Regions from separate parts of the Bacillus aerius genome, predicted to be linked through region 2. Evidence: riboswitches for the same ligand, from Rfam matches in the RefSeq annotation. Region 2 holds a riboswitch; the other holds the start of a gene.

Region 1 (16,614 bases), 1.4 Mb from region 2:
CCGATAACATTAAAAGCTTCTACAAAGAACTCGCCGGAAATGTGGACATGTTTATTAGCTTCATTGATAAACAAAAGGCCTTTCATGAAGGTGTTTCTGGGACACTCGATGATACAAATTTTGGCGGCGACACCTTTGTAGAAGAACACTTTTTAGACAACGCTGTACATATGGGAATCAAGAATGCCAAAAGCATCGTGAAGGATCAAAAAAAGGCACTCAAAACGATTTTTCAAGATATTGATGACCTCATTTCTCTGGAGGTATTTGATAGTAAAACCTTTGACGAAAAGATTGCAGATGCGGAAGATGAACGGAAGAAAACGGTTAAAGATTTAATAGAACTTGATCAAAATCTAAAAGATGAATATGCTTTGTCAGAGACTGAGGAGAAGGCTACAATGGCATTGTACGCAGAAATGATGAATGCCACAAATGACGGAAAATCCATTTCGCCTATGAATTTTGACAAGAAAGTGTATCAAAATAGCGAAATCTACAAGGCAAAAAGCGATATTGAGAAGCAAACTTCTGAATATCTAAAAATCAAAAAAGATCAAGAAGAAGCCCGCAAGATCGCAAAGGAACAAGAAGCACTAGCCAACCGTCCGTGGTATGAAAAAGCCCTTGATTACGGTGGGAATATCGTCAATGAGCTGACAGGCGTGAACGATGCAAAACGTGCCGCAACAGGTGTCGATCCGATCACAGGAGAAGAACTCACCGCAGGCCAGCGAGTCGCCGCAGGCGGCATGGCAGCAGCAGGCTACATCCCGATTGTCGGCTGGGCAGGACGCATTTTTAAAGGCGGTAAAGCCGTTTATAAAACGACTCAAGCCACATCAGCCGCAGTCAGAGCAGTGGACATTTACAAGACATCACAAAAGTCTTTTGATGCGTTGAAAACATCACAAAAAGGCTTATATGGCCTCACCGCAACAAACGGCTTCAGCGAAGCGATTACGGGTCGAGATATGTTTGGAAATAAAGTCTCGAAAGAACAACAGGAAGCGAGTATGAATGCGGCACTGGGGATGCTTTTGCCGTTTGGGGCGAAAGGGTTTCATGGGAAGATGGGGATTAAAGGAGATAAAATTGAACATCCGGTAATAGATAGTAAAAGGGTCGGGAGTGCATTGAAAAAGCCAGATGGTCAACATGGTTTCAATGATATAATTGACAATTACACACCATTGGCTAAAGAGTTTGATTTGGTCGGTGGTGATAAAACAAAGGTTAAGCTGTATCAAATAGAGGGTGGTATGAAATACTATAGCTATAAGGATGTTTATAATAAAGATTTGCGAATAATTGAAAGAGTGTTTTCGGTTAAAGATCAAAATGGTATTTTTGAGTGGATTGTCGATCCAAATAAGGGAGTTACTCATAGAAGGTTTATTCCAGAAGGTGAAATTACAGGATTGCCTAATCAAAATCCTAAGAGATAGGAATGAAGAGAAATGAAATTTTCTATAGAGGTCTTAAAAACATATAATATTCACTATGATTGGAAAACTATATATGTAGGAATTAGGCTAGATTTGATCTCATACAAAGAAATAAGCAAGTATGCAGTGGAATACTTATCTAATCATACTGAATGTGAAAATTCTTTAATCCTAGAATTAGCTTGGGGTGCTGGCGATCCAGATGAGGATTATAGAAAACTCCAAATGATATTAGTAGAATTATACAATGATTTGGTAGAAGAAGAATCTAGCCAATGGGACATTGAAAAAAGGAAATGGAGATATGGTATAACGTCTCACTTAAAAGAAAAAAATAAGAAGTCACCTGAAGAGTTATTGGATGAATTGTGTGAAGTATACGCTGATTTTGGTTACCCTGAGGATATGGAACCATTTATTCATTATATGCCTCCTTCAGATGGTTATAATCCGTTACTGTATTCAAAAGAAGAGAATATAAATAGATTAGTATCTCTTTTTGATGAGTTTTTACAAAAAGAAAAAGCAGTTGTCCAATTCGAGCAATTTTAATTACTGATTAAAAGGTGACTAATGAAAATAAAACTTGAATTCGAACAAGGTGTGACAAACTACTATAAGTGGTTAGATCAGAAAATAAATGAATTTAAACAGTTAAGTGTATATAGTATAAACGGATATCACTTTTTAAATGATGGTGGAATAGAGGCTTTTCAAAGTTATTGTCAAAATGAATTAATCGAAATTTTTAGCGGGCAATTAACTAATTACCATTTTTATATCTTTCTAAGTAAGAAAGTAAATGATGTACATTTGCGAATAGAGAGATTCCGAAAAGTATGGAAATCAATTGATTCGGAAATAAATACTTCAGGTTTTGAAAAGGGGCCAGAATTACTTTTAAAAGAACAAGAAAATCAATTTTATGTCAGTATGGCCAAAGTACCTCAATCTGATTTAGATAAGGCATTGCGAATAATGGATCAGTATCAATCTAGTTTCATGATTGCCAGTAGAAGAGATTCTATGCTCTCAGAGGAATCTATAAAAGATTTGTTTTACACAGGATTGGATCAGAATAGTCATGATGTAGATTATCAAGCGCTTTTTTTGAAGTATGGTTTGAATGGTGAAATTATCTTTAGATGGGGATCTGTTCTAAATGAGGCCGAATTGGCAATGATTTTAAATCAAGATCATACCCAGAAAATACAGGAGCGAATACAAAGCCATTCATAGTATCTCTAAAAGAGAATAAGTCGTAATATTTTAATCAATCCCCACATTTGGGACTGCCCTCCCGCTTTGTGAGACTGGGAGCAAAACACCGTATGAAACAGCCAGTTGTCGAAACTCTTTCGGTGACTGGTTGTTTCATTTCCCCCTTTTTTAGAGATCAAAAAAAATCATTTGTTTTGTCAGAAGGTATTTACTTTCCTGCAATCAAGAGAACATAAAAGTCAAATACATGGAGACAACTAACTAGAGCATATAGAAAAGCCTACACAACGTTAACCGAAATAGCCTTAAGGGTGATAGCGCCTCCTAAACAAGGGAGAGTGCTGTTTTTCTGAGATCATGAAATTGAATCGCTCTTGATGAATGTAGATGAAGTGTTTCATCATTTAACGAGACTTCTTGAGCACATCAAATTCTCAAGTGGATACGGTGATTTCATTTTAATAGCAGAGGATTTTCATTTTGGATGATGCATAGAGCGTCAAGAATATTTTTATGAGTTTAGTCTTTGGGGAATGTGAGTTTAGAGGGATTTTTTTCTATCACCAATTCCCTCAAATTTAAGCAATTCACTATCATTACCTTTCACATTCATATAAAATAAGAGCTAGTGAAAATTTGAAGAGATGCTTGATAAATGAAGGGCATATAAGCTGTGAGCTGCATGAAATGATGAGATGTTTCAAGTACGTGAAGGTTGCAAAGCTGTTTCTCCTCACGCATGAATCTTGTAAGCGTAACCATTATTTGTCACTTCATTGCAATGTGTTGAGGGGTGTGTCAGCATGAGGAATCCGTATTTGAGAACGGCTTCTAGTCTTTATATCAATTATTTTTTATTAGGTATGGTCAATATTATTTTGGCTTCTAATATGCCATTTTTGATCAAACAATTAGATACAAATAGTGCGGGGATAAGTTATATGATATCTGCACTCGGTATTGGCAGGGTGCTCACGTATGGTTTATCGGGCATACTGTCAGATCGTTTTGGACGAAAGCCGGTCATTTTGGTTTCCGGGGTGCTGATGGCGGTGTTCCTCATTGGAATCCCGTTGTCTCCGAATTATCAAATCGCGTTTGCGTTTGCGATTTTGGCAGGGGTGGCGAATTCGGCGATGGATGCAGGGACGTATCCGGCTTTAATGGAAGCTTTTCCTCAAAACTCGGGATCTGCAAATGTGATGGTGAAGGCGTTTATTTCGATTGGGGCGACCATTCTGCCGCTCGCTATTTTCTTTTTAGCAGAGCATGATCTGTTTTATGGATTTGCGTTTTTTGTACCTGCTTTTATCTATTTAGTGAATGTGATGATGCTGTGGACATTGCCATTTCCGAATCATCGCAAGGTGGAGCAAGTTCAGGTGACGGAGCATGATGGACTTCCGCGCTTCTCATCAGAGCCTACGTTTTGGAGAGAAGGGGTCGCACTGATTGTGATCAGTTTTACATCAAATGGTCTGTACGCCTTGCCGCAAATTTGGCTGCCTACGTACGGTGAGGAAATATTGGGAATGGCTTCTGGCAGTGCTGTGAAGCTGCTTAGTTACTATAGCATGGGCGGTTTGCTGTCTGTCTTATTGCTCGCATTTCTTTTGCGCCGCATTGTTCGTCCGGTCACCGTGCTGCTACTCTATCCGATTATTACATTAGCTTCTATCTGTGTGCTATTGGTCGTGAAGTCTCCAGTCATCGGGACCGTCAATGCATTTGTATTGGGCTTTTCAACAGCTGGTGTCTTTCAGCTGACGTTAACCGTAATGGCTGAGTTCTTCTGGAAAAACAAAGGGACGATGACAGGAATTATCTCAACAGCAGGCGGAGTGTCCGCCATTGTGATTCCAGTCGTCACTGGTTTGATCGAAACCCACTCGACCATTTTGCAAATCTTTATATTTGATGCGGGTGTGGCTGTTGTGGCGATCATCGGCGCGGTGTATATCCTTTATCGATATCGCCGTGTGATGATACACGAATAAAAAAAGACGACTTCCAAAGCGGAGGTCGTCTTTTTTATGTGTTTCGTTTAGAAACGGTCATTTTCAAACAGAATTTGTTTTACTTGTTCAACTGGCATATCCTCGCCAGTAAAGAGTTTGTACGCAAGGGCACCTTGCCATAGCATCATGCCAAGACCGTTAATCGTTTTGGCACCAGCTTCTTGTGCTTGAGCAAGAAGTTTTGTTTTTTGCGGGTTGTAGACGACATCTGTCACGATTAAGTCTTTGCGTAATACATCAAGGGTATCGTCAATAATGCTAAGCTCATCTAATGGTTTCATGCCAAGGCTTGTCCCGTTTGCTAAGATCGCACTTTCAGCTACTTCACGACGGAAAGCGTCTTTGTCTTCAAGTGGGAAAATATTCGCTTTGACACCGAATGATTTCATTTCGTTGTTGATGTAATTTACATTTTCCTCTGCTTGAACAAAGTATTGATCATTACGAGCAAAAATACTAATTTCACGAATACCTGATTGTGCAAGCTGAATGGCGATCGGTGTTGCAGCGCCGCCAGATCCAACGAGTGTAACCTTTTGTCCAGCTAATTCAACGCCGTGTTCAATTAAGTTTCTTACGTAACCAAGACCATCTGTGTTGTAACCAACCAGCTTGCCATCTTTGTTCACAACTGTGTTGCTTGCGCGAGTATATTTTGCAGAATCATCTAGTTCATCTAAGTAATCAAGTACTTTCATTTTGTTCGGCATGGATACGTTAAATCCAGCTGCACCCATTGCTTTCATCCCGTTTACTGCTGCTTCTAGTTCATCATTTCCTACCTCAAAAGCAAGGTAAGCATAGTTGATTCCTGTTAGTGTATAGCCAAGGTTGTGCATCCGTGGTGACAGGCTGTGTCCGATTGGTGTTGCAAGAAGACCGACTAATTTTGTTTTTCCATCAATATTACGTTCATGTATGTTTGTCATGATTGACATCTCCTTTAATTATCTAAACAATTTTTTCATGCGTCGTAAAACAAAGACTGCTAACAATACGCTGATGACCGCAATGATCATATCGAAGAATAAAGTCATTTTAATATCGTACGTGCTGACGAGTCCGCTTGTAATCAGCGGAACAAGGATAAACGCTGAGCTTGCCGCAATGTTGACATATGATGAAGCCGTTGCTTTGTTTGTAGGGAATAATTTCATCATAATACTCATCGCCAACTGGAAAATGCCGGCTGTAAATAATCCTAAGAAAAAGGTACTAACAATGACAATGCCGTACGTTTCGATTTGAAATAGTGAAAGCATGGCAAGGAATGCCCCGATTGGGTAAATAATGGCGACCATAATCGGTGAAATGAATTTATCTAATACGATTGAAAGCAATAGAACAGATACGAGTGCACCAATACTAAAATATGAAAGAAGCTGTGTCGCTTGTCCTGAGCCAAGCCCAATCAATTTCAACCCGAGCTGTGGAAGCCAAGTTTGCCATACGACAAATAATGCAGTAGACGTGAATCCCATAAGTACAACAGCTAAACCTTCACCAAACATTTTCGGTTCTTCCTTCATTTGCTCTTGAACGGGAAGATCGTTTTGAGAAGCCGTTTGCTTATGATTTGGGAACGGCATAAAGATCAAGTAAATGCCTACAAGTAAATAGAGAAGTCCTAGACCAAAGAATGCCCAGCCCCAGAAGATGTCATGTGCAATAAGGAATGCCAAGATAAATGGAAGAACAGTCGCACCAATTGATACAGACGCCTTCACTAATACAGAAGCTGAACTTGCTTTTTTAGGAAATGACTCTGTCAAAGCAGGATATGTTCCTGAATCAAGTAATGAGTTCGCAATCCCTGCGGAAATGGCGAAAATGAAAGCCAATGTATAATTGGTCGTTGTTGGAATCCCAATTAAGAATAATAAGTAGAGAAAGTTACCTGTAATAATGACAGGTTTTCGCCCCCAGCTGTCTGCCAGCCGGCCAGAGAAAAAGAGAGCAATTAATTTACCGATACCGATTGCTGATACAAGCAAGCTGATTTTTGGAATATCTACATGGTAGCGTTCAGATAAGCTTTCCATGTTTGATGCCACAATAATATTGATCATGCCTAGCATGAAATAGTTTAAGTACATGCCAAGTGATGATTTAATGTATGGATTTTTCATGTTCCTACTCCTATATTTGAAACCCTGTTCGGGCCAAATTCTTGTTACCCTTTGTTATTTCCTTAAACGTAAATAATATTAAGTCCATCACAACACCCCTTGTGTGATTGATGAAAAAATAATGAATATTCATCTGTTCTTCAAATAAGTACATCGTTCTACTAAATAATTAAAAATAATAACAGTTATCATAAGTTGATGGACTTCATCGATTTGATCAGAATCAAAAGATCCATCTTTAACTGTAGTTGATATGATAAATAACGATATGTTCACAAAAGGTATAACGATATACTAAAAGAAGCAACGAGATAAATATACTCCTGTGTATAAAATGTGTCAAGTTTATGACTTTGCGATTTAAAAAAAGAAAAATGTAATAAAGAAATAGTTGACTTGATCAATAAAAAAAGGAGAATCGCTTTGCAATTCTCCTTTCAGCGTGTAGACAAACCCTCGCATTCTTTGTCAGTCCTGTGCGCTGGTACTCACGAATGTCAAATTCGCTCCGTGCCAGTGCTCGTCCTTCCTAGACTGCAAAGGTTTTCTATCACGCTGATAAGAAGACAAAGGGCTAAAATAAAGTTCATTTTAGCCCTTTGTCAACAATCTGAAAGGAGAATCGCTTTGCAATTCTCCTTTTCATGATCATGTCGAGGTTTCTCGAATATGAAGTTGAGGCTTTAATATCAATCGCTGCAGTTCTTCATCCTGCTCGTTCATTTTATGATACAAAAGGTTGGCTGCTTTGACTCCAATGGATCGTGGAAATGATGAGACTGTGGTGAGCGGCGGGTGATACATCTCCGCTTCAGGGATGTTATCGAACCCAACTACATCAATGTCTTCACCAGGCTTGATGTCACGCGCTGCCAATTCTTGAATCACCCCAAACGCCACTAAATCACTGAAGCAAAAAATAGCAGTAGGTGGTTCGGGAAGGTCAATCACTTGGGCAAGGGCTTCTTTCCCGCCTTCACGGGTAGGCACCATATCGATAATAAGAGATTCATCCATCGTTAGGTCTTCATCATCATGGGCTCTTTTGAACCCTTTCATCCGTTCAATCCAAGTCGAGGAGGATTTGATTCCACCTAAGAAGGCGATGCGGCGATGCCCTTTTTGAAGAAGATGACGGACCGCCATCCAAGTGCCTTGTTCATAATCAACGCCGACATAATCACAATGGACATCTGCTAATTCACGGTTTGCCAATACTTTTGGTGTGCGAATGTTGTTTAATTGTTTCACCGTTCGTGTCGAACTTTTCGATGCTGGATTTAAGATGATTCCACCCACTCGGTGCTCTACCATTGTGGAGATGAGCCGCTCCTGCTTATCCACACTATCAAAGGTTGTCCCAAGTAAAACGGTATAGCCAAGTGACTCAAGGGTGGTTTGCACACCGATTAAAAATTCAGAAATAAAGGTGTTTGAAATATCCGTGACGATCACACCTACAATATTTGAACTTTTCGACCGCATGTTGGCAGCGACGCGATCGTACACGTATCCCAAATCCTCCATGGATTGCAGCACTCTTTTCCGGGTGGCTTCAGAGATCCTAGGGTTGTTGCGAACAACGAGTGAGGCCGTTGAAGTCGATACACCGGCATGCCGAGCGACTTCTTGTAATGTCACACGCTGTTTGTTCATTTTTTTCATTTGTCTTCACCAACTTCATTGGATTGCCTAACTATGGTTCATCATCAAGATGGATGTCTCCACCAAACGAGCCGAACATTCTTTGTTTCATTATACCTTAATCAAGGGGTGTTGATGAAGTGATGTCATATCAGCTTCAGATAAGGAGGAAACAACATCTTAAAAGATTACCATTGACAGCTTTCTTTTAGAGGCGTAAAATATAAAATTATTCAGAAATAGCAACATTTAAAGTGAATATCGAAGGCTATGATTGCTGTGGGTCACACTATGGCAGGAGCAGCTTCTGGAGAGACCGCATGTATGTGCGGCGCCGAAGGGTTCACAATCTCAGGCAAAAGGACAGAAGAGTACGAAATATTGTATTTGTGATGCATGGATCATACTGTGTATTGCTTTTCTCTATTTTGCTATTCTTTTATGACCGTGAGATTGGAGCGCATCCAATCTCTTTTTTTATGGACTTTTGAGAGTTCATTATTTCAGTATAGGATCGTGTCGTAGGAGGGTGTTGGAATTGGCACAACAAGAGTTAAAGCGAGATTTATCAAACCGTCATGTTCAATTAATTGCCATTGGCGGAACGATTGGAACTGGGCTGTTTTTAGGGTCTGGAAAGGCCATTCAATTGGCTGGACCATCGATCATTTTTGCGTACTTAATTGTCGGAATGGCCATCTTTTTTGTCATGAGGGCACTTGGAGAATTGCTCTTATCTAAGGCGGGCTATCAGTCTTTAACGGATATAGCAGAGGATTATCTTGGACCATGGGCTTCCTTTGTGACAGGATGGACGTATTGGTTTTGCTGGATTATGACAGCGATGGCGGATGTTATTGCGGTCGGGGTGTATGTGCAGTACTGGTTTGATATTCCGCAGTGGATTCCTGCTATTATTTGTTTATTGATTTTGCTAGGATTTAATTTATTAACGGTGAAGCTTTTTGGAGAAATGGAATTTTGGTTTGCACTGATTAAAGTGATTACGATATTACTGTTGATTGGCGTTGGAATTGTCCTGTTAATCATTGGTTTCCAAACAGATGCAGGGCCCGTGACGGTAACGAATCTGTGGTCACACGGAGGATTATTTCCAAATGGTGTGACAGGCTTCTTATTGTCATTCCAGATGGTGATTTTTGCGTATGTGGGCGTGGAACTTGTCGGTGTGTCAGCAGCAGAAACAGCGAATCCGCAAAAAAATATCCCGTCCGCGATTAATAAAATTCCATTAAGAATTCTATTTTTCTATGTAGGTGCGATTTTTGTATTACTATGCATCAACCCATGGACAGAACTCAGTGCATCAGAAAGTCCTTTTGTGAAAACCTTTGGGCTCATTGGGATACCAGTAGCGGCGGGACTCATCAACTTTGTCGTCCTGACATCTGCGGCGTCTGCTTGTAATAGCGGTATGTTCTCAACGAGCCGAATTTTGTATAATCTCAGTCATCAAAAACAAGGACCGGCATCTTTTGGCCGACTGAATAAGCACGCTGTTCCAAGTAATGCCCTGTTTGTGTCGACAATTGTGGTGTCAGTAGGGGCTCTTTTAAGCAAGCTAATTCCTGAACAAGCCTTCGGTATTGTGACAACGATTAGTGCCATTTGTTTCATTTGGGTATGGAGTATTATTTTAATATGTCATTTGAAATATAAGAAGACACGTCCTGAACTGCATAAGGCGTCTACCTTTAAAGCGCCATTTACACCTTTTGTGAATATAGCGGTTCTTGTGCTCTTTGCTGCCATTCTTGTCATCATGCTTTTCGCTGATGCGACACGTCCAGCCCTGTTATTGACACCAGTATGGTTTGGGTTCTTATTTTTGATTTATGCACGACAGAAACGTCGTTCAGCATAATGAACGAAAAAAGCACAGCCTTTTTAAATGGCTGTGCTTTTGCTTATTTAACGATTTCGAATCTTCAACATATAGTATGCATTAAGAATGATCAGAACAAGTCCAACGACGATGATGGAGAAGAGCTGAGAGTGATTGGCGCCAAGAGAATAGACAATCAAAATAAACATGGCACCGGTCAATAAAATATTCATCATTTGAAAAGTGTGAAAAAGCCCATCGAGCATCACATGCTTTTCGCCTTCATCAGAAATGGCGAGCAGTTTTTTGCCATAATCTTTATCGGTTGGACTAGGTAGGTGACGATTAGGATAGACGAGCTTTAGGACAGAGGTCGACACATAAGAAAGAATGACGGTGATCAAAAATAAGGCAGCATTTGCGAGAATCAGCCAGAGTGGCTGCTCAGTCACGATGGAAATACCAATTGCAATGATCGATAAAATGGTACTCACCGTATTAGCTAACGTTACATCAGTAAAGGTTCGATACTGTTTTACCTCGAGTTCATCCTCCTCATCACCAGATACCGAAAGAGAGACTCTTTTCTTCATGCGTGAAATGCCTGAAAAACAATAAATGATGAATAGAACTGTCAAGCCAGTGATGACAAGAGTCGCTTCAAATGCTGTCTGCAGAAGTGTCATCTCAAATTCGGATGCCAGTAAACAGTAAGCACCGAGAAAACCAAGGAGAGCACCTAAGAGCATTTTGTATACAGTTTTCATGTGAGTTCATCCTCCTCGAATAGAAAAATTTGTTCAATGGGTTCTTGAAAAATACGTGAAAGCCTCATAGCAAGTAAGAGAGACGGCATTAATTCATCTCGTTCCATTAAGCTGATCGTCTGGCGGGAAACCTTTGCCCGTTTCGCAAGCTCCGTTTGGTTTAAACCATCACGTGCTCGCAGCTCTTTTAGCCGATTTTTCATTCTGTCACCTCAACTCTGATCAAAATGTTATCTTGATTGTAAAGTATTATATTCATTTTGACAAGTATAATTGTCAAAATGATAAAAATAATTGTCAGAAAGATCGCCTTTATTCAAAAGGGAATCAATGATACGCTAAAGAAAAGAGAAACAGAAAATAGGTGATGCCCATGTTCATTGATCAATTAAAAAGTGACTTACATCAATCACAGCCGCTATTTATCGGAGAAGAGACAGCGTTCAAAGCGGCAGTCCTTGTCCCTTTGGTGCAAGTCAACGGGGAATGGCATGTTTTATTTGAAGTGCGATCACTGACGATGAGAAAACAGCCTGGCGATATTAGCTTCCCAGGAGGCAAACTCGACGGCGGCGAAACCGCACAAGAAGCTGCACTGCGGGAAACATATGAAGAACTAGGGATTCCGCCCGAATCCGTCAAGGTGTTAGGACAGCTCAGTCCTTATATTGCCTCTCCATCCTTTGTGGTATATCCATTTGTCGGAATCATTGATGAACAGCAGGTCAAACATTCCTTTAATCAAGAAGAAGTAGAGGAGACCTTTACTGTGCCTCTATCATGGCTCAGCCAATACGAACCATACTTACACCATGTATCGGTGCAGCCAACACCAGGAGAGGACTTTCCTTATGAAAAAATCATGAATGGTGAAAAATACAGCTGGGGGAGTCGTTCGATTGAGGAGTGGTTTTATGATTACGATCGTTACACCATTTGGGGATTAACTGCCCGTATATTAAAACATTTTGTGATGGTTGCAAAAAGAAATTCCTAGAGAATCAGCTCTAGGAATTTGTTGTAGAAAGGCGTTCTTTTGCGGTTTCTTTTCCTTTCCCTTTTCCAATTAGGATGGGCGCTTTAGCTTGGCTCAATCCATATGAAGGCATGTTCACGTAGATAGATTCATATGAGCCGGCTTGAATTTGATACGTTTCATGATAAATTCCGACCGCGTCATTATTTCGTGCTCTTTGGTTAAATCCTTTCCAAGCAGCCAAATGCTTCTCCATCTTGGCGTAGGCAAGGAGATCCTCTGTTGATTTCCAATATTGGATCATGGTGGTGGTGCGTAAACCGAAGTAATTTTCTGTCCCGAGAAAACCAAGTTCTTCTTGATGTGTATAAAGTTCTTTGATCATCCCCGGCATCGCCTTAAATACTGGCAGCCATTGATGGACAGCCCAGCGTTTATTGATTCTCATTCCGATAATGAACACAACAATCGGCTCAGAATTGTCTGTTGTATACCTGCCAGCACGTATATTTTTTTTCATTTGTTCACCCTTCTTTCTTCATCGATTCACAGGTCTCCACGCACCAATCAATTCCAGCCTGCGCCACTTTCTTTCCGTAATCTAACGTATACAGCCAATACTTCGCATCAGCTTCATCTGGATACAGCTCTTGAATGTTTTGTTCAATCGCAACATACGTCTCATAACGGATACGGAGCTGCCTCTCATAATCCTGTAAAAGCACCAATTTTTTCTCAAACGAAAGATATTGACCAAAGAATAACTTTAATAACACTTCATTTCGTTCTGATGGTACTTGATCGAGCGGCTGCGCCAGCCATTGCCTCAACGTGTCCAGCCCTTTTTCAGTCAGATGATACTCACGCTTGTCTGAGCGCCCAGTTGTAGAAGCGGGTGAAACCTTCGCAAGCCCTTCCTCGACTATTAACTTTAAAGCTGGATAAATTTGTCCATAACTAATTTTCCAAAAGTGATGCAAGCTCCTATCAATTAATTGCTTCACTTCATACCCAGACTTACAATCTGTCGTCAAAATCCCCAAAATCGCATACGTCGTATCATTGTATTTTTTCATTGATCAACACACCTATCTAAAAGATATATCATTTAGATATATAATAAACGATGTATAACTGCAGATACAAGAGGTATGAGAAAAAAATAAATGCTAGAAAGGAGGTGAAGAGATCACTGATTTGTTAATCAATGAGATGAATCCTTCATATAGAGTGAACGATCATAGTTTGGAGGGGACATATGAGTAAATCGAAAATCTGGATCATGACTATTCTGGCGGTACTACTGATTGGTGGAGGCGGCTGGATAGCCTATCAAGCAATCGCAAAAAAGAGTGGTTTGAATCATCCCTACGCCTTTGCATATAAGACTCATGATCGTGTGAACTGGTTCAAGGTAACGGAAAGAAACGGAAAAGTAACAGGTCATCTGAATGAAACCATTTTAGAGGAAAATCCGAAAAGGCATTATGATCCCAATCTATTTATCAACAAATATCAATTAACTGGGAAATCAATTGAAAACGGTTACGAATTTTATGTGAAGCAAGGGAAAGAAACGGTCACATATGAAGTTCACCTTGCCGAAAAGGATCTTTCTGTGAAAAAACAAGGTGAAAAGCACAGCATCACATACAAAGCAGTTGATCAAAAAAACCTACGTGCTGTTCAACAGGACATTCATACTCGATATGAGAAACTGATGGATGACACGGAAAATAGATTTCATGATTATGTACGAAACTTCATTAAGAAAGTAACAGGCGCTTATGGTTATCTGTATACGGCAGAGGATGGTTCGTACCAATTATTTCTAAAAGTAAAACGAATGTATATGCAGTCTGAATGGGCAGGTTCTTTTCTAATGAGAAAGGCCCCAGGAGATGGTGGTGAACCTTATAAAGAAACGAAACATACAGCTGGTGGAGTTTCAGATGGGATGATGTTTGATTTGAGTACTTATCCTGCAATTGAAAAGGGTTTTATTTTAGGTGAAACTGACCGGAACGCAACATACATTGAATTTCCTTTTAAAATGGCAGGCGGGACAATAGAATTTAAAGCGGTCACGAAAGAGGAATATCAAGAACAAACAGAAGCATTCAAAAAGAAGGCGAAAGAATGGCAAAAGTAGATCGTGTTGGAACAGATGAATGTTGTGAATGGCATTTCAGGGCGATCAGAATAAATAGGGATCATGAAGGTTTTTCAAAACATATTTGAGTGGAGGTACGTATGAGTAAACTGAAAATGTGGGTCGTGTCTATCCTGGCAGTACTCATCTTAGGTGGAGGCGGCTGGACAGCATATCAAGCAATCGCACAAAAGAATTCATTGAATCATGCCTATGCATTTGCGTATAAAACGAAGGATAGAATGAGCTGGTTTGAGATATCTGAGAATAAAGGCAAAGTAACGGGGCATTTGAATGAAAAGTATATAGAAGAAATATGGTGGGATCCCAAAATATATAAAAAACAATATGTAGTGTCCGGGAGTTCAAAGGAAAACGGTTATGAATTTCGAGTCAAACAAGGCAAAGAAACAATCATATACGAAGTTCAAATGTCTGGGAAAGACCTATCTGTAAAAAAACAAGGTGATAAGAAAAGCAGGATATATAAAGCAATCAATCGAAAAAAGCTAGATTCGTATCACAAAAAAATTCAAGATCGACATCAACATCTAGTTGATACATCAGAAACTAGATTTTATGACAATATGAGACACTTCAGGGATAAAGTAGCGAAGGTATATGGTTTTCTATATACGGCAGAGGACAAACAACTATTTTTACAAGTGGAAAGCATGCATATTGAGAATGGATGGCTCGGCTCTTTTCTAATAACAACTGTTTCTGAAGATGGTTGTAAGCCCTATAAAGAAATGAAATTAGAAGTCGGAGGCTTTACGGATGGTGGAGGATTTTTAGACATGAGCTATGATCCTATAATTGAACAAGGTGTACTGATAGGTTCGACTGATCGAGATGCAAAATCAATCAAACTGCCAATTAAAAAGACCAACGGTACAATAGAGTTAAGAGCTTTCACGCGTCAGGAATATAAAAAACTCCCTAAACCATATATCATGACAGGCGATTCGGTAGAGTTAAAAGCTGTCACGAAAAAGGAATATGAAAAACAAGCGAAAGCATTTAAAAAGAAAGCAGAAGAAAAGAGAAAATAGGCATCTTAAACCAGATGAGTGAATCAACTTATCTGGTTTTTTATGGAGAAACATTTTGTTGATTGATGATAGAAGGAACAAAAGAGTTGCTTTAAGTAAATAAAGAAAAGTATTTTGGGTATATAGACCTTAATAAATTTCAGAAAAATAAATGTTGACGCTTTCATATAATCAATATATACTAAAAACAAATCCGATATAAATAAATTAGACATGTGACTGGTCATGCAGGCAGGATCTAAAAACGATGAATTTCTTTAATTTGTCGTTTTAGGTCCTTTTTTTATTGCCAAAATATAGGTCTCATGTATGAGAAAAGGAGGAGAAAAAATGGATTACACACAAGTCGCCAAAGATGTTTTACAGCATGTAGGTGGTAAAGAAAACATTGCGCACCTTGAACACTGCTCAACAAGACTTCGCTTCACACTAATTGATCAGAAAAAAGCAGATGTACCAGCATTAGAAAAAACACCAGGTGTCATAGCCGTCAGAATGTCAGGACAATGCCAAGTGGTCATTGGGAATGACGTGATTGAAGTGTATCAACAGGTAACAAATTTAATGGGCGGCAGCTCATCCGGGCAAGGCGTGCCATCCAATCAGCCAAAAGAAAAAAGAAAAGCAGGCACAGTTCTATTAGATTTCATTGTGGGTGTCTTCCAGCCGCTTGTTCCGGCTATCGCAGGTGGAGGAATTTTAAAATCATTTCTTCTCCTTTTCTCTTTATTAGGCTGGGTGGATGCAAAAGGCGAAACCTATCAAATACTGAATATGGTGGGTGACGCACCACTATACTTCCTGCCATTACTAGTCGCTGTCACAACGGCAAATAAACTAAAGGTAAACCCACTGGTCGCATTATCAGCAGTCGGTGCACTCCTTCTTCCGAACATGACAGCCATGCTTACTGAAGGTGCGCAATTAATGTCATTCGACGTAAAAAATATAGCTTATGCGTATCAAGTGTTTCCAGCAATCCTTTCTGTATTGCTTTACGCTCAAATGGAAAAATTCTTCACACGATTTTCACCAAAACCAATTCGGATTTTCTTTGTCCCAATGATGTCATTAGTCATTACTGTACCAGTTACGTTACTGTTATTAGGACCACTTGGTTTTACAGCAGGACAAGGATTTTCATCCGTTATTCTTGCGATGTTTAATACAGTAGGCTGGGTAGCTGTCGCAATATTAGCAGCGGTACTCCCGTTTATGGTTGCATCAGGCATGCACAAAGCAATGGTCCCTTATGCAGTGACAACGATGGGGAACCTCGGGAAAGAAGCACTTTATTTACCAGCATCACTTGCGCATAATATTGCGGAAAGTGGAGCATGTTTCGCAGTGGCACTACG
Region 2 (16,614 bases):
TCCTTCGACCGAGTCATCAGCTTTTTTTTGATCAGTGATCAAAGTCAATTGCCGCGGCTCAGGTACGCCTCCCGTTTTTTCGAGCCAATGCCAATAAAAAGGACGGTTCATGATCAATTTATCCATTTCGATTGTCAGCTGTACGGTCATGTGCCCTGCACTTTCTTCAAGTATGTCGCATTGATTTGCCTGAAAGAAACGGAGAAGAAATGTGTGAATCTCGCGCTGCTCCATTGGTCAACTCTCCTTTATGAACCTTGCTGTCTTTCTTCTAAAAGCGGTGTTTGTGCTTCTGTTAAATAGGAAGCAAATTGGGTTAATTTCTTTTTCATGTCTACGTCAGACTCGTGTTGGAAGAGAATTTGATGCAATTCTGTTTCAGCATCTTGGATATCAATTCGGGTTAAAATATCATCTAGATCGCCAATGACGTTTTCAAACAGCTGAATTTTTTCATATAAAAGTTTTAAAATATGTTCTTCAACTGTCCCGCTAGTTGCCATATTGTAAATGTGGACATCCCGCTCTTGACCGAGCCGGTGAATACGTCCAATTCTTTGTTCCAAGCGCATTGGGTTCCACGGAAGGTCGTAGTTGATGATTTGGTTGCAAAACTGAAGGTTGATCCCTTCGCCGCCTGCTTCTGTCGCAATGAGCACTTGCGCCCGCTCTCTAAATAAATCTTTCATCCAGTCTTTTTTACTCCGTTTAAACCCGCCTCGAAAAGGAACCGAACTGATGCCGTTTTGCTGGAGAAACCATTGCAAATAAATTTGTGTCGCGCGGTATTCAGTGAAGATAATGACTTTTTCATTTAATTGCTGAATGAGTTTAACGACTTCAAGTGCTTTAGAATTTTGTTCTACCTGGTTGATTTTCTCCATGATGTGCATTATCGCAGAAGCACCTAGAATGTGTTTTTCCTCTTCTTGCATTTTTTTAATGGTCATATAGACAGCCTCACGACTCGAACAGCATTCTCGTTCTAAGGTCATAATTGAAAACATGTGCTTCGTATAGGAAGGGTTTTCTTTTAACTTACAAATTTCATCATATAGTGCTTGTTCTGTAGGGGAGAAATCAATAGAAATCGTCTTTACATGCCGCTTTGACCATTCGATGCCAGTGTCTTGTCTCCGGTTCCGAATCATGACTTTATTGACTAACTGTTTTAGCCGGTCATGGTCCTCAAGTTGAAGGTCTTTTTTGGCAAAGAGGTCTTTAAACTGTGTTTCATTACCTAAATGGCCTGGCTTCAACAGAGAAACGAGATTAAAAATTTCTCCTATTCGATTTTGGATAGGTGTGGCTGTGAGCAGTAAGCAGAACTTTTTATTCAAATTTCTCACAAACTCATAGTTTTTCGTTTTATTGTTTTTCAGTTTGTGTGCTTCATCAATAATGACCATATCGTAGGAGATGGATAAGATCGTGTCTCGATGTGGCTGTCTTTTGGCTGTATCAATTGAGGAAACCACAACATCGCACTGCTCCCACACATAGCTCTTCTTTTGCTCGACAGCATCTATGTAAAATTTTGTCCGCAGTTCTTGTACCCATTGGGACACAAGGGAGGCGGGTACGAGAATGAGAATCTTTTTGGCAAGTCCGCGAATCATGTATTCTTTGATAATCAGTCCTGCTTCAACGGTTTTTCCAAGACCCACTTCATCTGCTAAAATGGCTTTCCCATTCATCTCTTCTACGACTCTTCTAGCGACTTCGAGCTGGTGTTTTAAAGGAGTAAATGCAGGCAGGTGCGCAGGTGCTTGCAGTCCTTCAAATGAATCAATGGCTGTCACTTTTTGTACTTGTGCTGCTAAACGGTACATATCCCAATTCGCCCAGGGACCGTCTGCTGTAAGCCGCTTTTGAAATTCACTTGCCCATTTTTGATCAAATATCGTTTGAATATTCAATGTGACCGCCTGCCTTTCTGGTAGAGTGATGATAAAATCGTTCTGTTTTTAAACGCTTCATTTTTTCATAGCGATTTAAAAGATGTTATATATCAATAAAGGCGAACGATAATGAATGATTATTTTAAAAATGTTAATGATTTTTCTGTTGCTCTTCATCCATTTCTAATGGTAGGATGTTGGTAAGTGATCTAGAGAATAAGTCACCCATTTTGATAGTATGTCCAATAAAGGTGAAGAATATGAGCGGATGATGGTATGGGGAGAGACCTAGCGGTTATTTTGCACTGACAGGCGCCGAAGGAGCAAGCTGAATTGGTTCAGTGAATCTCTCAGGCAAAAGTACTCTTACCGGACGCAACTCTGGAGAGTGTTTGCGCAGCGATTTTTAGCAAACCACCAAAGGGGAAAACGCACAATGATGTTGTGCTGTAAACTTTCAGGTGCAAGGACAGAGACTTCTTTTTGATAAAAGGGAGCGCTCTGTCCTTTTTTGCTGTGATTTTTTTCTGAAAATTCAGCTTGTGATGTGCACTGTAAGAAAAAAGGGGGAAACGATTGATGTTGAAACGAACACCGCTTTTTCATGCGTATGAAACGTTTGGCGCAAAAACCATTGACTTCGGGGGCTGGGAATTACCTGTCCAATTTTCTTCCATTAAAGAAGAACATGAAGCTGTTCGAACAAAAGCAGGGCTGTTTGACGTGTCTCACATGGGTGAGGTGGAAGTCACAGGTCAGGGAGCCCTTCCTTTTTTACAAAGGTTATTAACCAATGATCTGTCAAAGCTGACAGACGGTAAGGCACTATATACAGCCATGTGTTATGAAGATGGCGGAACGGTGGATGATCTGCTTGTCTACCAAAAAGAAAAGAACAACTATTTACTTGTGATCAATGCTTCAAATATTGAAAAAGATGTGGATTGGCTGCTGAAACATCAAGGTGAGGAAGGCGTTTTCATTAAAAATGTCTCTGATCAAACCGCCTTGTTAGCCCTTCAAGGACCTCTTGCTGCTGACATCATCAAAGATGTTGCGGATGAAGAGGTAACATCACTGAAGCCATTTACGTTTTTATCAAAAGCGATAATTGCGCAAAAAGAGGTGCTTGTCTCAAGAACCGGTTACACAGGAGAAGATGGCTTTGAAATCTACTGCCAGTCAGAAGATGCTGTTCACCTTTGGACCGCTTTATTAGAAGCCGGACAGCCGAAAGGACTGATCCCATGTGGACTCGGTGCACGTGACACCTTAAGATTTGAAGCAAGACTCCCGCTTTATGGCCAAGAGCTTACGAAGGATATTTCTCCTTTAGAAGGCGGCATTGGTTTTGCTGTTAAAACGGATAAAGAAGCAGATTTTATCGGAAAAGATGCACTTAAAAAACAAAAAGAAGAAGGACCGAAACGAAAGCTTGTCGGGATTGAAATGATAGATAAGGGGATACCGCGGACAGACTATCCGGTCTTCTCAGGAGATAAGCAGATTGGTGTAGTCACAACCGGTACACAATCTCCAACATTAAAGAAAAATATTGGGCTTGCCTTGATTGAAACATCAGAGGCGCAGCTTGGGACAGAAGTGGAAGTGCAAGTTCGTAAAAAACGTCTAAAAGCCAAAATCGTCGCTACACCATTTTATAAAAGAGCCAAATAACGAGGAGGAATAGAGGATGAAGCACAGGTATTTGCCGCAAACAGAGCAAGATCAAAAAGAAATGCTGGATGTCATCGGTGTTCAGTCAATTGATGAGCTTTTCTCAGATATCCCAGAGAAAGTCAGATTCAAAGGTGCGTACAACATCAAAGAAGCCGCATCTGAAACAGAGCTAGTGCGGGAATTGTCTCGTCTTGCTGCAAAAAATAAAGATACAGTGGCTTATGCCTCGTTTTTAGGTGCTGGTGTGTATGATCATTACCAGCCTGTGATTGTCGACCATGTGATTTCACGTTCTGAATTTTATACAGCGTACACACCTTATCAGCCTGAAATTTCTCAAGGTGAATTGCAGGCAATCTTTGAATTTCAAACAATGATTGCTGAGCTGACCGGTATGGATCTTGCCAATTCCTCGATGTATGATGGCGGAACGGCATTAGCTGAAGCGGCGATGCTGGCTGCAGGACATACAAAGAAGAAAAAGATTGTGGTATCTGAGACGGTTCATCCTGAATCAAGAGCGGTGCTGAAAACATATGCGAAAGGACAGCATATTGAAGTCGTCGAGGTACCTGCGCGAAAAGGTCAGACCGATCTAGCCGCATTAGAAGAAGCCGTCTGCGACGAAACAGCAGCGGTCCTTGTACAATACCCAAACTTCTTCGGTGTTGTTGAACCATTAAAGGACATTGAACCGATTGCGCATAAAGGGAAAAGTTTATTCATCGTCTCAAGTAACCCGCTTGCACTTGGTTTACTGACACCACCAGGAAAGCTTGGGGCAGATATTGTCGTTGGTGATGCGCAGCCATTTGGCATTCCAGCTGCATTTGGCGGACCTCATTGTGGATATTTCGCTGTGACGAAAAAATTAATGCGGAAAGTGCCGGGGCGTTTAGTCGGGCAAACAGAAGACGAGAACGGTGTGCGAGGATTTGTGCTGACCCTTCAAGCGCGCGAGCAGCATATCCGAAGAGACAAAGCGACTTCAAATATTTGTTCAAACCAAGCATTAAATGCGTTAGCCGCTTCTGTTGCGATGACGGCGCTTGGGAAAACAGGTATCCAAGACATTGCCTATCAAAACGTACAAAAAGCCCATTATGCCAAGACGCAGGCAGAAAAACATGGGTTACAGGCTGAAATAGAGGGCGCTCATTTTAATGAATTTGTGTTGAAACTGAATGAACCTGTGAAAGAAGCGAATGAGCGATTGCTTAAAAAAGGAATCATCGGCGGATATGACTTGGGACGGGATTATCCAGAGCTTCAGCAGCATATGCTCGTCGCTGTGACAGAACTAAGAACAAAAGAAGAAATTGATACGTTCATCAAGGAATTGGGGGATCGTCATGAATAAACAAGATCAGCCGCTTATTTTTGAATTATCCAAAGAAGGAAGAATTGGTTACAGCCTGCCTGATTTAGACGTACCTGAGGAGAAGCTCCCAGATTTATTTGATGAAGCGTATATCCGCCATGAAGATGCGGAGCTGCCAGAGGTTTCTGAACTGGATATTATGCGTCACTACACAGCATTATCTAGGCGTAATCACGGGGTCGATTCTGGCTTTTATCCTCTAGGCTCTTGTACGATGAAATATAATCCAAAGATTAACGAAAAGGTGGCACGTCTTGCAGGTTTCTCGCATGTGCATCCACTTCAAGAGGCAGACACTGTGCAAGGTGCATTAGAGTTACTTTATGATTTAGGTGACCATTTAGAAGAAATTACAGGAATGGACGCCGTGACATTACAGCCTGCGGCAGGAGCACATGGCGAATGGACGGGGCTCATGATGATTCGTGCATACCATGAAGCAAGAGGAGATCTTAAACGAACAAAAGTCATCGTGCCTGATTCTGCTCATGGAACAAATCCCGCATCTGCAACAGTAGCAGGATTTGAAACGATTACGGTGGCATCTAATGAACATGGGCTTGTCGATTTAGACGACCTGCGCCGTGTTGTCAATGAAGAAACGGCGGCTCTCATGCTCACAAATCCAAATACACTCGGCCTTTTTGAAGAAAATATTTTAGAAATGGCTGAAATCGTCCACGGAGCAGGCGGGAAGCTTTATTATGATGGAGCGAACTTAAATGCTGTATTAAGCAGAGCAAGACCGGGGGATATGGGATTTGATGTGGTTCACTTAAATCTTCATAAAACCTTTACAGGTCCACACGGAGGAGGAGGCCCTGGTTCAGGTCCAGTTGGCGTGAAAAAGGATTTGATTCCATATTTGCCAAAGCCAGTGCTTGTGAAGAAAGAAGGTCGTTATTTCTTTGATTACGATCGTCCAGAATCCATCGGCCGTGTGAAACCGTTCTATGGGAACTTTGGCATCAATGTCAGAGCGTATGCGTATATCCGCTCTATGGGACCAGACGGCTTAAAGGCTGTAACTGATCATGCGGTGTTAAATGCAAACTATATGATGCGCCGCTTATGTGCTCATTATGATTTGCCATTTGACCGTCACTGTAAGCATGAATTTGTCCTTTCAGGTAAACGTCAAAAGAAACTAGGTGTGCGGACACTGGATATTGCCAAACGATTACTTGATTTTGGCTATCATCCGCCAACGATTTACTTCCCGCTAAATGTAGAGGAATGTATCATGATTGAACCAACTGAAACAGAATCAAAAGAAACCCTTGATGCATTTATTGAAGCGATGATTCAAATTGCAAAAGAAGCGGAAGAGAACCCAGAAATCGTACAGGAAGCACCACATACAACCGTTGTGAAACGAATGGATGAAACAAAGGCTGCACGGAATCCAGTGCTGGTTTTTGAAAGAAAATAAAAAGACTCATGGGGGCAATAGCTCCCAGAGTCTTTTTTGTTAGTTCTTTGTTTTAATGCGGCCGCCCCATTTTTTAAAGCCGCCCTTTAAATTATAAATCTCACGACAGCCATTTTTACGTAACGTTTGAGCAGCTTTTCCGCTTCTCAAATTATTTTGGCAATAGAGATAAACAGGCTTGTCAGGGCGTATTTCATTTTTGCGCTGCTTTAATTGTGAAAGGGGAATGTTTCTTGCGCCTAAAATATGTCCACCTTCAAACTCATTTGGTTCTCTCACATCAATGAGTTGGGCTTTGCGGTAACCTTTGATAAATTCTGCTTCCGTCAGCGTTTTCATTATGCGCTGCTGATAAATGTAACTGCCGATGGAATAAAGAACGAAAAGTCCACAAAGTGAGAGGACGATATAGTTGAATATTGGCAATACGACTCGACTCCTTCTTGAGCATCAGCACAGTCACCTGTCTGATGGTACGTTTTAGACAAATACTATTATAGTAAAGCAAAAGAAACTTGTCATCATAAATGGTAAGAATTATTTTCAATTCCTTCCCTATTTGATAGACTGATGAAGAGAGAAAATCGGTGGTCACCACCGTCATCTAACATTGACTACGTAAAAGAGAAGGGATTTTATATGCAAAAAGAGAAATGGTGTTTCATTGATACAGGAAACCAAGACCCTGCCTTTAACATGGCAATGGACGAAGCCTTGCTTTATTGGCATAGCGAGAAGCTGATCCCGCCTGTTATCCGTTTTTATGGTTGGAATCCAGCGACATTATCTGTTGGATATTTTCAACATGTTGAAAAAGAAATCAACATGGAAGCGGTTGAGCGCTATGGTCTTGGATTTGTTCGCAGGCCTACAGGAGGCCGCGGCGTTCTTCATGATCAGGAATTGACTTACAGTGTGATCGTGTCAGAAGAGCACCCAGAGATGCCAGCGACGGTGACAGAGGCATACCGCGTCATTTCAGAAGGGATTTTAGAGGGCTTTAAAGAACTAGGACTCGATGCATATTTTGCCATTCCTCGTACAGAAAAAGAAAAAGAAAGCTTAAAAAATCCAAGATCGTCTGTATGTTTTGATGCGCCTTCATGGTACGAACTTGTTGTAGAAGGCAGAAAAGTAGCAGGCAGTGCGCAAACAAGACAAAAAGGTGTGATCCTCCAGCATGGCTCGATCTTAATTGATCTTGATGAGGACAAATTGTTTGATTTATTTCTGTATCCAAACGACCGGGTGAGAGAGCGGATGCAGCGCAGCTTTAAAAACAAAGCGGTGGCGATCAATGAAATTTCAGATCGAACATGTACGATAGACGATGCGCGTGTTGCATTTAAACGAGGGTTTGAAAAAGGATTAAATATCGAGCTTGTGCCTTATGAGCTGACAGATGAAGAGTTGGCATTTGTTCAACACCTCGCCAAAACGAAATACGCCACAGATGATTGGAATTACAAGCGTTAAGACGAAGGACTCTTCTTGTTTTTTAATGGGCGATGGTGTAGAATTGTTATGATTATTAAGTAAAGGTGCATTTTGGAGGGGTTTTATGACTACACCTAGTATGGAAGATTATATTGAACAAATTTATATGCTGATAGAAGAAAAAGGATATGCAAGAGTATCTGATATTGCAGAAGCCCTCGCTGTCCATCCCTCCTCTGTAACAAAAATGGTTCAGAAGCTAGATAAAGATGAATACCTCATTTATGAGAAATATCGTGGTCTAATTTTAACCCCGAAAGGCAAAAAAATTGGAAAACGTCTCGTATACAGACATGAACTGCTAGAGCAATTTTTAAGAATCATTGGTGTAGATGAAGAGAAAATTTATGATGATGTAGAAGGTATTGAGCATCATCTCAGCTGGAACAGCATTGACCGCATCGGCGACCTCGTCCAATTCTTTGAAGAAAACGATGAGCGATCCGTTCAGCTGAAAGCGATTCAAAAGAAAAACGAACAAACAAATCAAGAATCTTAAGAAAAAGGACACCCTTAGCATGGGTGTCCTTTTTGAATATAGTTCTAATGAAAGGCAAATGCTCCTACACTATTAATAGTGTGACAGAAAAGGGGGCTCCTTGATGAAGATAGATGGTGTGTTCTCAGGTGGAGGCATTAAGGGTGCAGCACTTGCAGGCGCCTATGAAGCGCTTGAAGCAAGAGGATTTCAATTTGTCCGTCTCGCTGGAACAAGTGCGGGAGCGATCATTGCTTCACTCATCGCAGCGGGTTTTACGAGTCAGGAGATTCGGGAGCTGTTAGACGAAATGGATGAGCATCAATTGCTTGATCGAAGGTGTCAATTCATCCCGTTTAAAATGCTCAGGTGGGTGTCTATTTATTGGCGTCTTGGCCTTTACAAAGGTGACCGTCTAGAAAAATGGCTGACAGACGTGTTAAAACGAAAAGGCGTCACCGTATTCGGTGATCTGAAAAAAGATACGCTCAAAATCGTCGCTTCTGATTTAACAAATGGCAAAATCCTTGTCCTTCCAGATGACCTTCCTTCCTATGGGTTAAATCCAGAACGGTTTTCTGTCGCCAGAGCCATTCGGATGAGCTGCAGTCTGCCGTATTTTTTCGAACCTGTCAAACTGAGGTCTTCAAAAGGAATTTGTACCATCGTGGATGGCGGCGTGCTCAGCAACTTTCCGATTTGGCTTTTTGCTGAAGAGAAAAAAAGACCGTTTGTCGGTGTCACATTAACCCCAAACGAAAAAGAACGCCCTCAACATTCCATCCGCAATGCGTTTGAACTGTTTGGCGCTCTATTTGAAACGATGCGTGGTGCTCATGACGAAAGACATATTGCCACAAAACACGAACGTCATATTATTTTTATCCCTGTAGAACACGTCATTGCCACTGATTTTCATCTCATGACAGAAAAGAAAAAGGCGCTCGTCGATCTAGGCAGACAGAAGGCCGAGCAATTTTTAAAGAGCTGGACATTTTAAAATAAGGCGCGATTTTTCTTTTTGTTTTTCTTGCCTTCAATGACTGTCAAATGTGTTTGGCTTTTCTTTTTGAGAAGGACGGGCTTAGACTTGTGGTCAGTCGGCACGCTTCGCAAATGAGTGACCCGGTTTTTCATCTGGCTTTTCGTTTTTGGTTTAGGCTGCTGGTAGCGACGTTTTGATTGTTTGACTGCTTTACGATAAAGATTTCCTTCTGTTCCAGTTCTTCGATTCATCAGCCATCTAAATAAGAAAAATAGAACCGCTCCAATGATCACAACTGATAGCAGCATCGTAAAGAGTCTGCCTGGATTCGTTGTGAGTAAATACACAAATCCCAAAACACCTAAAGCGAAAATAATGGTAAAAGCAGGATGTACTCGGCGATTCATAACTGTCCACCTCCGAAAGAATTTACCGGATTTATAAACTAGATCACTTGATGAGCAGAATCTGATGCTTGTTTCGCAGATGCTTCCTCTAAACGAAGAAGTTCATTAAAACTTGCAATGGCTACCTCGACTTGATCATCAGAGGGTTCTTTTGTTGTGAGCAATTGCAGCCAAAGGCCAGGATAGCCAAGCACTTTAAGCACTGGCACGTCACGGAGTTTGTTTGTGAGCTGAAGCACTTCAAATGAAATGCCCAGAACAACCGGAATAAGCGCCAAGCGATTCAGAACTCTCACCCATAAAGGATCTGTCGGTACGAGTAAATAGACGAACATGCCGACAATGACAGTGAATAAAATAAAGCTGCTGCCGCATCGATAATGCAGGCGAGATTGGCTTTGGACATTTTCCACTGTGATGTCAAGATTCTGTTCATAGCAGTTTATGACTTTATGTTCTGCCCCATGATATTGAAATACCCTTTTAATTAAAGGGGTCATGGAAATAAAGTAAATATAGCCTAATAACAGGATCAATTTAAAGAACGTTTCCACTGCAATTTGTGCGAAGTTTCCAGAAAACACCGGACGCACAAGTTCGGCTAAAAAGACAGGCACTAAAGTAAAGACAAATTTACTAAAAAGAAGAGAGAGAACTCCGATCACAGCAATGCCAAAGATCATTGATAATTTCGAGCTTTTTTGTTCCTTTTCAAGAGAATGATCTTCAGAAGGATCTAAGTCATAGCGCTCGCTGGAGAAGTTTAAGTGCTTACTGCCGTTTGCGCTTGCTTCAACAAGTGCAGCAACACCCCTGACAAAAGGGATTTTCTTAAGAAAGGCGGTTCGTTTATTGGAGGTTCGGGGAAGCTTTAAAAACTCAATGGACTGATCCTTACGCCGGATCGCTGTCACATAGTTCTTTTTACCTCCGAACATCACACCTTCCACAACTGCCTGCCCTCCATATGCTGGAGGTTTCGTTTGATTGGACATATTTCATCAACCTGCCTGTTTCCTGTAATTTACATGCATTTCCTTATACCTTTATTGTACAGGAAAAGAGGGGAAATCACTAGCTCACAGGTCGATTATCTACTAGAATTCTATCTACCTCTTTTTAGCCAGTATACCCTGTTATAAAAATTTTACACTCTCGCACGGAAATCCTTTTTTTTCATGACATTTTGGACATACTACTTGCTGGAGGTGTTCATATGAAACGTGATGAAAAGAAAAACCAAGAAGAAAAAAATCAATCAGTACAAACGTCTTCAATGGTGGCAAGGGCAGCAGCCACAGGTTTTGTCGGCGGAGTTTTTTGGGGCTTTATCGGATTTCTGACCCATATGTTTCATTTTTCAGAGGTGAGTCCAAATATGCTGTTGCAGCCATTTGTGCTTGGTGAATGGAAAAAAGGCGGACTTGGTACATTTATGAGTATTGTACTTTTAGGGATTTTATCTATTGGAGCAGCCTTTATTTATTATGGACTGCTCAAACGGATCAAAGGTTTTTGGATGGGACTGATTTATGGCGCAATTTTGTGGCTGCTTGTTTTTTATGTATTTAATCCTATATTCCCCGATGTGAAGCAAGTGCAAGATTTGCAGCAAAGCACCATTGTGACGACATTTTGCCTATATATTTTATATGGCATGTTTGTCGGGTACAGTATTTCATTTGAATACAATGAATTAACGAGTCAGAAGCTTGCAAGGGCACTCGGGAAAAAGACAGAATAAAGTGTAAATCCACCATTCATATGATAAAATTATTTTTGGAAACGAAAGGTTTCTAAGGAAAAAGAAACAGACATCGATATAGAGTGAATTAGGGTGAAGGAGTGGTCATATGCCTCATTTTCTAGTGCTGAATGGGCCCAACTTAAATAGGCTCGGCAAGAGAGAGCCAGGAGTTTATGGAAGTAAAACATTAACAGATTTAGAAACGAATTTGTTTCAGTTTGCAGAAAGAGCAAATATTCAATTGACGTTCTTTCAATCGAATCACGAGGGAGATTTGGTCGATGCGCTCCATGAAGCAGAAGATCAGTACGATGGCGTCGTGTTTAACCCGGGTGCTTTTACCCACTATAGCTATGCACTGAGAGATGCCATTGCAAGTATTACGTTATCTGTCATCGAAGTACATATCACAAATGTTCATAAGAGAGAGGAATTCCGCCATCATTCGGTTCTTGCTCCAGTATGCCAAGGTCAAATCGTTGGACTTGGTTTAGAAGGATATAAATTGGCGATTCGTTATTTAGTCAGTGAAGGGGGAGCAGTATCATGAAACTTGAAAAACTAAGAAAACTTTTAGCCGAATTAGACATAGATGGTTTAGTGATTACGAGCAGCTTTAATTTACATTATATGACGAGTTTTACTGGATCAGCCGGTCTTGCCATCGTTTCAAAGGATCGAGCCGCCTTTATTACGGATTTTCGTTACACGGAACAAGCCAAGGATCAAGTAAAGGGCTATGACATCATTGAACATAAAGGAAACATTGTGGAAACTGCTGTCCAAACGGCAAACGAATTTGGGGTGAAACGTCTTGGTTTTGAACAAAACCATATGACATTTGCCACCTACCAGCAGTATTCGGGGAAAGCAAGCGGTATCGAGCTTGTTCCAGTCTCAGAATCAGTTGAAAAGTTGCGCTTGATTAAGTCTAATGAAGAGATTAAGATATTAGAGGAAGCTGCGAAGATTGCAGATCATGCCTTTGATCATATTCTCACGTACATCAAGCCGGGCCTGACAGAAATTGCGGTCATGAACGAGCTTGAATTTTTCATGAGAAAAGAAGGGGCAGAAGGATCTTCATTCGATATGATTGTTGCCTCTGGCGTTCGTTCAAGCCTGCCACACGGGAGAGCGAGCGAAAAGGTGATTGAATCTGGCGACTTGGTGACACTGGATTTCGGTGCCTATTATAAAGGCTATTGTTCAGACATGACAAGAACCATTGCTGTAGGAACACCAAGCGACAAATTAAAGGAAATTTATCATATCGTATTAGAAGCAGAAAACGCTGGTGTGGATAAAATCAAGCCAGGCTTAACAGGAAAAGAAGCTGATCGCATCACACGAGACATCATTGAAAAGTATGGCTACGGTCAATACTTCGGGCATTCGACTGGACATGGGCTTGGTATGGAAGTACATGAAGCACCTGGCCTTTCCTCACGCTCAGATGTCGTGTTAGAAGAGGGAATGGTTGTGACAGTTGAACCAGGCATTTACTTGCCGGATGTCGGCGGCGTGAGAATTGAGGATGATATTGTCCTAACAGCTGACGGCAATAAACGATTGACCCACTCACCGAAAGAACTTATCATATTATGATGGTGAAATGTAGGAGGATGACAAAATGATTTCAGTAAACGATTTTCGTACAGGCCTGACAATTGAAGTGGACGGCGGTATTTGGCGTGTAGTGGATTTCCAACACGTAAAACCAGGAAAAGGCGCAGCGTTTGTCCGTTCGAAACTGCGTAATCTGCGTACAGGTGCGATTCAAGAGAAAACATTCCGTGCAGGTGAAAAAGTAGCGAAAGCTCAAATTGAAACAAAAACAATGCAGTATTTATATGCAAATGGCGATCAGCATGTATTCATGGATACAAGCTCATACGAACAACTTGAACTAAGCGAAGCGCAAATCAAAGATGAGCTGAAATATTTGCTTGAAAATATGTCGGTTCAAATCGTCATGTACGGTGATGAAACACTTGGAGTAGAACTTCCAAACACTGTAGAACTAGAAGTAGTAGAAACAGAGCCTGGTATTAAAGGTGATACGACATCAGGTGGATCAAAACCTGCAAAAACAGAAACTGGTTTAATCGTGAACGTTCCTTTCTTTGTGAACCAAGGTGATAAACTAGTGATCAATACATCTGACGGTTCATACGTTTCAAGAGCGTAATGAACGGAGAGAGACTGTAAACCTCGTGTTTACAGTCTTTTTTTATTTGGAAAAATAGGACGCCTCGGACACCCCTTACTCTATTCTCTCATCCATCTCTCTTCCTTTTGAAAAACAAGACTACTTCTAGCTAGTGAAGCATATAGTGTAAAAAAAGCTGGAGGTTCTATATGAAACAATTTCTTCCGGGTATACACCCATCAGTCGCTGCCATGGCAGGGATGAGGTTTTTATCTGCCGCGATTGAACTGACGGCCGCCATCCTCATTTTAGTGACAAATGATGTGCGTAAAGCGGTTGTCATCAATAGTATATTAGCGATCATCGGGCCGCTCATTTTTATTATTACGATGACAATTGGAATCTACCAAATTGCAGGGCAGTTATCCTATGCGAAGCTTGTGTTTATTTTCATTGGTGTCGTATTTATTCTTGTTGGAATTTATAAGTGAAATGGCTTGGCATAATTAACGGCATGCATCATACATTTTAGAGAAGAAAAAAAGGAGGGGAATTCGTTGCGGAGTTTGTTGGATATTCTCCCGCACTCAATTGGACAAGAACTCAGCATGTTAAAAGAAGCAGAGTGGGCGCAAATAGAAGAAATCCGCATTCGCACCGATCGCCCAATTGAGCTGATGCAAGGAGGAAAACCCCGCTTTCTTTCCTATCATACAACAGGTGAAGATGCGGCTCAGTTATTAGGCAGGCTCAGTAATTACAGTATGTACACACTGGAGGAAGAGTTAAAACAGGGCTATATCACCATATCTGGCGGACATCGGGTTGGGCTTGCTGGAAAGGTCATCGTCGAAAATGGATTCGTCAAAGGCTTAAGAGATATTTCTTCATTTAATATTCGCATCGCAAAAGAGAAGATCGGAATTGCTCTGCCGTTTCTCCCTTATTTATATGAAAAACATTGGTGTAACACACTGATTATAGGTCCGCCGCAAACCGGGAAAACGACATTGCTGCGTGATCTAGCACGTCTTGTCAGTACAGGAACAACAGCCATTTCTCCTAGAAAAACAGGGATTGTAGATGAACGCTCTGAAATCGCAGGTTGTATAAGAGGAGTGCCGCAGCATTCTTTTGGGCACCGGATTGATGTACTTGATGCGTGCCCAAAGGCTGAAGGGTTAATGATGATGATCAGATCCATGAGCCCAGAAGTCATCATTGTCGATGAAATCGGAAAAAGTGAAGATGTACAGGCACTGTTAGAAGCAATCCATGCGGGAGTCACCATTATCGTCTCAGCTCATGGGTATTCTCTTGAAGACTTATCTAAACGGCCATCATTTGAACCGTTATGGCAGCTTCGTGTGTTTGATCGATATGTGGAATTAAATAGAGAAAAAGGGCCTGGCACGATCGGACGGATATTTGACCAAGAGGGACAAGAGCTGAAGCGGAGACGGGGAGTGGACGTATGTTAAAGCTTATTGGTGCTATTTTCATTGTTGCGGCTACGACATGGGGAGGATTCGAGTTTGCGAAGCGGTACAGTGATCGGCCAAAGCAAATCCGCCAGCTCCGGTTTGCACTCCGATCTCTTGAAGCTGAAATTATGTATGGTCAAACACCTTTAGCTAGAGCCGCTGACCAAATTGCGTCCCAAGTAGGACCGCCTGTGAATCGGCTATTTGAACAATTTGCAGAAAAACTCAACGTCGGAACCTTTTCTGCGAGGCATGCATGGAATGAAAGTCTAGAGGATGTATGGAAAAAAACCGTATTAAAAAAAGGCGAATATGAGGCGCTGAAGCACTTTGGGGAAACCCTTGGTCAGCATGATGTGACGGCTCAGCAAAAATATATCAAGCTAGCTTTAGGCCATTTGGAATCAGAGGAAAAAGAAGCTGAAGTTGCCCAAGCGAAAAATGAAAAAATGGTGAGAAGTCTTGGTTTTCTAAGTGGGTTACTACTGATTCTGTTATTGATGTGAGAGGAAGGGAGTCGAGAGCATGGGCGTTGATGTAAACGTCATTTTCCAAATTGCGGGAGTGGGTATCGTCGTGGCTTTTCTCCATACGATTTTAGATCAAATGGGGAAAAAAGAGTACGCACAGTGGGTCACACTGCTTGGATTTATCTACATTTTATTTATGGTTGCTACCATTGTGGATGATTTGTTTAAGAAGATTAAAGCCGTATTTCTATTTCAAGGATAGGGGAGGGCTTACAAATCGAAATTATTCAAATTGTTGGACTTGGTTTAATCGCTACTTTTCTAGCATTAATCGTCAAAGAACAAAAGCCAACCTTCGCCTTTATGCTTGTTGTGTTTACTGGGTGTGTCATTTTCCTTTATTTAATCGATCAAATCTATGCCATTATCTCCATGATTGAAAAAATTGCAGCAAGTGCAGGCGTCAATATGAAATACGTTGAAACCATTTTGAAAATCATTGGCATTGCCTATATTGCAGAATTTGGTGCCCAGCTCACAAAGGATGCGGGACAAGGCGCCATCGCTTCAAAAATAGAGCTTGGCGGCAAGATTCTTATTTTGGTCATGGCGGTACCGATTTTAACGGTCATCATTGAGACGATCCTAGGTATGATCCCGTCCATGACTTGATGGAAAAGAGGTGATGATGATGAAACGGGTGACAGCTGTGCTAGGGTTTATGATGTTCTTTTGGATGATCGTTCCGTATGCAGGTGCAGAAGAAAGTGTGCCTTTATCAAGTGAAGAACCGGTTGCAGAAGAAGTTGTGGGTGGACAGGCTGATGCCTTAGAGCTTCATTCTATCAGTGACTTTTGGGAAACGATATTGGACGAGTATGGCGGCTTTCTGCCTGAAAGCCAAAAAGGTACAGTGAAGGAAATGATCGATGGCGATAAAGAGCTGTCTCCCCAAACGTGGCTGAAGGCTTTTGTTCATTATCTGTTTCATGAGCTGATT

Evidence for each region. Region 2 has a riboswitch for glycine ahead of gcvT (glycine cleavage system aminomethyltransferase GcvT). Riboswitches for the same ligand answer to the same signal wherever they lie in the genome.
Region 1: it holds a riboswitch for glycine, as region 2 does, so the genes downstream of both, M2353_RS19080 (amino acid permease) here and gcvT (glycine cleavage system aminomethyltransferase GcvT) in region 2, are expected to answer to the same signal.

Annotation. Positions count from the first base shown of each region.
Region 1 covers NZ_JARYHO010000001.1:3,676,185-3,692,798, reverse strand. Annotated here, with positions in the region: gene M2353_RS19115 (ribonuclease YeeF family protein) at 1-1,448, shown strand, start outside; gene M2353_RS19110 (DUF2247 family protein) at 1,461-2,000, shown strand; gene M2353_RS19105 (hypothetical protein) at 2,022-2,687, shown strand; gene M2353_RS20305 (YxiF family protein) at 3,047-3,157, shown strand; gene M2353_RS19100 (MFS transporter) at 3,473-4,666, shown strand; gene M2353_RS19095 (shikimate 5-dehydrogenase) at 4,714-5,616, opposite strand; gene M2353_RS19090 (MFS transporter) at 5,635-6,816, opposite strand; gene M2353_RS19085 (LacI family DNA-binding transcriptional regulator) at 7,465-8,481, opposite strand; glycine riboswitch at 8,758-8,837, shown strand; gene M2353_RS19080 (amino acid permease) at 8,999-10,345, shown strand; gene M2353_RS19075 (DUF3169 family protein) at 10,393-11,073, opposite strand; gene M2353_RS19070 (helix-turn-helix transcriptional regulator) at 11,070-11,276, opposite strand; gene M2353_RS19065 (NUDIX hydrolase) at 11,447-12,070, shown strand; gene M2353_RS19060 (DUF4188 domain-containing protein) at 12,081-12,569, opposite strand; gene M2353_RS19055 (PadR family transcriptional regulator) at 12,574-13,125, opposite strand; gene M2353_RS19050 (hypothetical protein) at 13,308-14,201, shown strand; gene M2353_RS19045 (hypothetical protein) at 14,303-15,256, shown strand; gene M2353_RS19040 (beta-glucoside-specific PTS transporter subunit IIABC) at 15,587-16,614, shown strand, end outside.
Region 2 covers NZ_JARYHO010000001.1:2,242,499-2,259,112, reverse strand. Annotated here, with positions in the region: gene M2353_RS11635 (YqhG family protein) at 1-234, opposite strand, end outside; gene M2353_RS11630 (DEAD/DEAH box helicase) at 249-1,919, opposite strand; glycine riboswitch at 2,170-2,277, shown strand; glycine riboswitch at 2,281-2,376, shown strand; gene gcvT (glycine cleavage system aminomethyltransferase GcvT) at 2,481-3,578, shown strand; gene gcvPA (aminomethyl-transferring glycine dehydrogenase subunit GcvPA) at 3,595-4,941, shown strand; gene gcvPB (aminomethyl-transferring glycine dehydrogenase subunit GcvPB) at 4,934-6,394, shown strand; gene M2353_RS11610 (rhodanese-like domain-containing protein) at 6,434-6,814, opposite strand; gene M2353_RS11605 (lipoate--protein ligase family protein) at 7,034-7,870, shown strand; gene mntR (transcriptional regulator MntR) at 7,956-8,390, shown strand; gene M2353_RS11595 (patatin-like phospholipase family protein) at 8,494-9,369, shown strand; gene M2353_RS11590 (SA1362 family protein) at 9,366-9,761, opposite strand; gene M2353_RS11585 (DUF1385 domain-containing protein) at 9,800-10,756, opposite strand; gene M2353_RS11580 (YqhR family membrane protein) at 10,978-11,505, shown strand; gene aroQ (type II 3-dehydroquinate dehydratase) at 11,615-12,058, shown strand; gene M2353_RS11570 (M24 family metallopeptidase) at 12,055-13,116, shown strand; gene efp (elongation factor P) at 13,142-13,699, shown strand; gene M2353_RS11560 (YqhV family protein) at 13,870-14,151, shown strand; gene spoIIIAA (stage III sporulation protein AA) at 14,218-15,141, shown strand; gene spoIIIAB (stage III sporulation protein SpoIIIAB) at 15,135-15,650, shown strand; gene spoIIIAC (stage III sporulation protein AC) at 15,670-15,876, shown strand; gene spoIIIAD (stage III sporulation protein AD) at 15,873-16,286, shown strand; gene spoIIIAE (stage III sporulation protein AE) at 16,306-16,614, shown strand, end outside.